2 regions of the Paenibacillus sp. FSL R7-0331 genome follow, and region 1 is predicted to be linked to the other one. Evidence: riboswitches for the same ligand, from Rfam matches in the RefSeq annotation. Region 1 holds a riboswitch; the other holds the start of a gene.
What was found. Region 1 has a riboswitch for S-adenosylmethionine ahead of metA (homoserine O-acetyltransferase MetA). Riboswitches for the same ligand answer to the same signal wherever they lie in the genome.

Region 1 (3,098 bases):
GTCTTCATGCCCTTCATCAGCTGATAGCTGTCATTAGGCGCTAGTACGGCCCCGAGGGAATTGTGCAGAATCGCCATTTCCGCTGACAGCTCGGCACCTTTGGTTACAATCAGCCCGGCAAGCACATCATTGTGGCCGCCTAAGTATTTAGTTGCGCTGTGTACAATAACATCTGCCCCAAGCTCAAGCGGACGCTGGAAGAACGGAGTGAGCAGTGTGTTGTCTACAATGGTCAGCAGCCCGTGATGACGGGCCCATGTACACACTGCTTCAATATCTGTAATCATCATCAGCGGATTGGTCGGTGTCTCGATGAATACTGCCTTTGTCCCGGGACGGCGGGCTGCTTCCAGCCCGTCCAAATCGTTGGTATCCACATAGGAGGCTGTAATGCCGTACTTGGACAGAATCCGTTCCAGCAGACGATAGGTTCCGCCGTACAGGTCGAGGGAAACAACCAGATGATCTCCCTGTCCGAACAAAGCAAACACGGTGGTCAAGGCTGCCATGCCGGAGCTGCAGGCAAAGCCGGCATCGCCGGACTCCAGCTCAGCGGCCGCTGTCTCGAGAACAGAACGGGTCGGGTTTTTGGTGCGGATGTAATCAAAGCCGGTGCTTTGTCCAAGCCGCGGGTGGCGGAATGCCGTTGCATTGTAAATCGGATAATTAACTGCCCCGGTTGCGGGATCTTCCTGTGAGCCTATTTGTGCAAGTCTGCTTTCAATCCTGAGTTTCTCGTCCATCGGTGAGCCTCCTAATGTGGGGTTGAGTGAATGAATTCCTTCTATATATTAGATAATAGGACCAATATCGTAGGGTGTCTCCTGGTACACATAGTAATTGAGCCAGTTGGCGAACAATAAGTTCGCATGGGCACGCCATACGGCTGGCGGTGTACGCTGCGGATCATCCTTAGGATAATAATGCTTCGGCAGCGCGACATCCATTCCTTTTGCAACGTCACGGTCATATTCCCATTTTAGCGAGAACGGGTCATATTCGGAATGTCCGGTAACAAAAATCTGTTTCCCGTCATGTGTCGCCACGAGGTAGACCCCGGCTTCCTCCGATTCAGCCAGAATCTGCAGCTCCGGATTTGCCTCAATGTCTTCACGCGATACATCGGTATGGCGGGAGTGCGGAACATGGAACAATTCGTCAAAGCCGCGCAGCAGCTTAACATTATTATGGCTCACAGTGTGCGGGAACACTCCAAAGCATTTTTCGGCAAGACTGACTTTACGTACACCGAAGTGGTGATACAGGCCCGCCTGTGCAGCCCAACAGATATGCATAGTCGATGTAACATTGTGCTTGCTCCATTCAAAAATCCGCTGCAGCTCTTCCCAGTAATTCACATCCTCGAACTCCAGCTGCTCAACCGGAGCGCCGGTCACAATCAGTCCGTCGAACCGGCGGTTGCTGATCTCGTCAAAGGTTGTATAAAAGCTCTTCAAGTGCTCCGCAGAAGTATTCTTGGAGGTATGGGAGCTGGGATGAAGCAGAACGACATCAACCTGCAGGGGGGAATTACCGATCAGGCGCAGCAGCTGCGTCTCGGTCGTTTCCTTGGTCGGCATCAGATTGAGGATAGCAATCCTGAGCGGACGGATATCCTGATGAAAAGCCTGGCTTTCATCCATTACAAAGATATTTTCTCCGGATAATACTTCTTTCGCCGGTAAACTGTCAGGGATTTTGATTGGCATTGCTGTGTCCACTCCTTAATCGAATTAGTACCTGAGCTTGAACTGATTTCCATGCAAAAATGACCCTTCTCGCACGAGAAAGGTCATATAGGTTCAGTCATATGTGCCTCTCTCATCTGCCAGAATCAACGCCGGGGCTTTCTCCCCTGCATATCTTCCGCAAGAATTAGCACCGTGCGTCTTCACGCCGGTTGCCGGGTTTCATCGGGCTAGTCCCTCCACCTGCTCTTGATAAGATTTAGCTGTATTCAATTTTTTTCTTAAAATTCACTTTAAATCATGAACCTGCTTTTCGTCAAGTCCATACAATGCTGAAGAGCCTTGAAAATGAAAAGAATTTAGCTTGAAAGAGGCATACCCCGGCGTTATACTAGACAAGTGTTTCAAAAGGCACAAATGACGAGGAGCAGAGGTGAGAGAAGAATGGAAGGCGACCCGGGTACGCAGTTAAGCGTGCAAAGTGAGCAACCACACAGGATTAACATCAGCTTGCCGGCGGCGGGAGCACTACTTCTTCATGCTCTCGAGACGTCATCCTGGCCTTAAGCATTGATTGTACTGCCGGCCAAGCTGATTTTTTCCGTGTGCTTTAATTAGCATAACCCTGGAGAAGACCGGGGACATAAGGAGTGAATCAGATGAAAATCCGGCTGGTGAACGCAGGCGTTTTTACCCCGATTGATGACATTGAAGCAACATTGACCGCACCGGCTGAAGGATTCTACTGGATCGATGCTGATGATGAGGACCTGGAGCAGCTCCAGCCCCTGTTTAATCTGCATGATCTTGCCGTAGAGGACTGTCTCAGCGAAGAGGAGCAGCGGCCAAAGATCGAAATTTATGAGAGCCATTATTTTATTGTAGTTAACAGCATCCGGTTTGATGATGAGGAAATCTTCCTCCGGGCGCTTAACGTATTCTTAGGCAGACACTACATCATTACTGTGACTAAACAAAAAATTCATGAGCTTCGCGTCCTGAAGCCCATTCTGTGGGAACAGGAGGTCAGTGCGCCTGACCGCTTCCTCTACCATCTGATTGACATCGTAGTCGATAACTATTTCTCTGTGGGCGACCGGATTGAAGCACGGATTGAGAAGCTTGAGGAAGATATTCTGATGCATACCAAGAAAACGCATCTGAGCGAAATCATTGGTCTGCGCAGTGAAATTCTGTGGCTGAAGAAGATGCTCGGTCCGCAGAAGGAAGTAATCAACACCCTGAACAAAAAGGATCTGCGCCTGATCGATGACCAGCTGCAGAAATACTTCAGTGATATTTATGAAAATGCGGTTAAGATCTCAGAAACCTTTGAGACCTACCGCGACCTGATGGGCAACTTGCGTGAAGCCTACCAGTCCAGTATCGCTAACCGCGCCAATGAAATTA
Region 2 (3,098 bases), 3.3 Mb from region 1:
AAGCGGTGCGCACCCAAAGCTCCTTCTTATGGACGGTGTTTACCCGGTTTGATCCGGCCAGGGATATTTATGCTGCTTCAGTAATAAAGCAGCATCAGCTCAGCTACAAGCTGCCGATTGTCATTGATGCGCGTATGAAGCCGGGATATGAACCGGAGCAGACGGCCTGCAGCAGTACACTGGATTTGGTTGACCGCAGCTGGAGCCGTTATTTTCAGCAGTAAAGCTCAGCTGACCGTTCATTAAAGGCTGGAATCATACATTCTTCGTAACTTTAAGGAGGACAAGTCATGCTGCGGATATTACTGGGTGAGCCTCCGCGCCGCAACAGCGGGGTACTGGCTGAAGCGATGGACAACATGGCACAGGTAGCGTCCATGCTGCGCAAGGAAATGAATGACCATGAAGATCATGACCATGAGTACCGCAAGCTGGAGATATGGACACGCGGCCTGATTTCCTCGCTTGATGAGCTGGAGCAGAGCTGCTTCGCCGCAGCTTTTTACCGGAAAAAGGTCGTTGCAGGGTACATGGATGATATGTCGGTGGAGGAGCAGGGGGATTACGCGCGGTATGTTTATTTTTATAAAAACGGCTTTATCCGTGTCTTCTCACTGCTCGACAAGCTGGGAACGGTACTGAACAGCCTGTATGATCTGAACACAAGCCAGAATAAGGCCCATTTCTCCTACTTCACGGTGCTGCGGCAGTTTCAGCTGCTTAAGACGCATAGTCCGCTGGCAGATGAGCTTGAGGACATAAAGAATTCATACCGTGAGCCGCTGCAGAATCTGCGCAAGCGCCGCAACGCCGAGATTCATTACATGAACGCTGAAATGCAGGATGATCTGTGGCAGAGGCATCAAGGGCTTCATGATAAAATAAGGCTGGAGGATGTGGACAGCCATCTGGAGGATCTGAAGCAGGGTGTGGAGATGGTCTGCAAATCCTTATGTGCAGCCTTCCGTTACAGCAATGAGCAGTGGCATAAAAACAAGGCTATGGCTGATAATACTCCAGGACAGGGGCACGTTAAAGCGACAAAATCTTCCTTTGACAAAAAAGCGGAAACTCACTATACTTAGGCTTGCATTATATTCTTATATTCTGCGACAAGTATCGCTCAATAATTTCATATTTTTCTTATCGAGAGCGGCGGAGGGATAGGCCCGATGAAGCCCGGCAACCGATTTGTGTACAGCCCTTTATTTCTGCGCTGCCTGCAAATGTCATGGTGCTAATTCCTACAATGCCGCATGGATGCGGACGTTGGCAGATGAGATGGCATTGTTAACAAACGCACAGGGCCTCTTGCGATCTGCAATGATCGGAAGGGGCTTTTTTGATTAGCATCAGAATAAAGGGGGAACGACGGAAATTGATAGAGCTGAAAGAGTTGACCAAGGTTTACGGAAAGGGCAGTAAGGCCGCAACAGCGCTCTCGGGCTTAAATCTGTCTATCAAAAAAGGTGAGATCTTCGGTGTAATCGGCCATTCCGGTGCCGGTAAAAGTACACTGATACGCTGCATCAACCTGCTGGAGCGCCCGACCGCCGGTGAGGTCTGGGTAGACGGCGTTGAGCTTACCGCTCTCGGCAAGGGGCAGCTGCAGGAGAAACGTCGTAAGATCGGCATGATCTTTCAGCACTTTAATCTGTTATCCTCTGCTACCGTATATGACAATATCGCGTTCCCGCTGAGGCTGGCAGGCACATCAAAGAGCCGGATTGATCAGAAGGTGAAGGAGCTGCTGGTGCTGGTCGGCCTTGAAAACCATGCAGGCAAATTTCCGGCCCAGCTATCCGGCGGACAAAAGCAGCGTGTCGGCGTTGCCCGCGCACTTGCAAGCGATCCGGATGTTCTGCTGTGCGACGAGGCCACCTCGGCGCTGGACCCGCAGACAACAGACTCCATTCTGCGGCTGCTGCTTGATATTAACCGCAAGTTCCACCTGACCATTGTACTGATTACCCATGAGATGCATGTCATCCAGAGCATCTGCGACCGGGTAGCCGTTATTCACGGAGGCGGAATTGTGGAGCAGGGCGAAGTGACAGAGGTATTCCTGAAGCCGAAGCATGAGGTGACCAAGGATTTCATCCGCAGTGAAACACAGCAGGACGGTCCGCTTAGAGCAGCGCTGGAAGCTGGAGGCAGAGGCGATACGAAGGCGGTTAAGATTACTTTTCTGGGGCAAAAAACCTATGAGTCCACCTTATCTGAGATTGTACGCGGAACAGGCGTCAATTTTGCCATTCTGCAGGGTACGATTTCGACCATCAAGGATGTCCCTTACGGCCAGCTGATTGTCCGGTTTGAAGGCGAGCCCGGCGCAATTAACGCTACGATAACTGAACTGGCGGCACAAGGACTTGATGTGGAGGTGATTTCCTGATGGGCGGTCTCAATTTTAATGATATTAATTGGCAGGAAATGGGTGAAGCATCCGGTGCCACATTAAAAATGTTGGCATATTCCGGAATTTTCACAATTATTCTTGGTTTACCGCTCGGAATTGTGTTATATTTATGGGGAAGATCAAATAACAGTATTATCAGGGTTGTTTACTCGGTATTATCACTGGCTGTAAATATCCTCCGCTCGGTTCCATTCCTGATTCTGATGGTGGCCCTGATCCCGCTGAGCAAGACGATTATGGGAACTTCAATCGGGGTACTTGGAACGATTCCGGCGCTGGTTATCGGTGCTGCCCCGTTCTTTGCCAGACTGGTGGAGACCTCACTGCGTGAGGTAGACCGCGGAGTGATTGAAGCGGCGCAGGGCATGGGGGCTTCGACAGGCCAGATTGTTATGCGTGTGCTTTTGCCGGAAGCCCGTCCAGGCTTGCTCGCCGGAGTAACGATTACGCTGGTAACCCTTGTCTCCTACACAGCAATGTCGGGTATGATCGGCGGCGGCGGTCTTGGTGACCTCGCGATCCGCTACGGTTATTACCGTTATGAGAAGGAAGTCATGATTATCTCTGTAGTGCTGATGGTTATACTAGTTCAGCTGCTGCAGATGGCCGGAGACAGGCTGGTCCAATATTTCACCCGGAAATAAGGTAATTCCAAATATAGCCTTATTCATAAACACAT

Region 2: linked by a shared signal. The riboswitch ahead of R70331_RS25350 (methionine ABC transporter ATP-binding protein) and the one ahead of metA (homoserine O-acetyltransferase MetA) in region 1 are both predicted to bind S-adenosylmethionine.

What each region holds. Positions count from the first base shown of each region.
Region 1 is NZ_CP009284.1:2,191,379-2,194,476, reverse strand. It holds gene R70331_RS09005 (aminotransferase class I/II-fold pyridoxal phosphate-dependent enzyme) at 1-743, opposite strand, end outside; gene metA (homoserine O-acetyltransferase MetA) at 792-1,709, opposite strand; SAM riboswitch class I at 1,819-1,947, opposite strand; gene corA (magnesium/cobalt transporter CorA) at 2,348-3,098, shown strand, end outside.
Region 2 is NZ_CP009284.1:5,845,807-5,848,904, reverse strand. It holds gene R70331_RS25360 (UbiD family decarboxylase) at 1-224, shown strand, start outside; gene R70331_RS25355 (Cthe_2314 family HEPN domain-containing protein) at 291-1,085, shown strand; SAM riboswitch class I at 1,141-1,283, shown strand; gene R70331_RS25350 (methionine ABC transporter ATP-binding protein) at 1,379-2,395, shown strand; gene R70331_RS25345 (methionine ABC transporter permease) at 2,395-3,063, shown strand.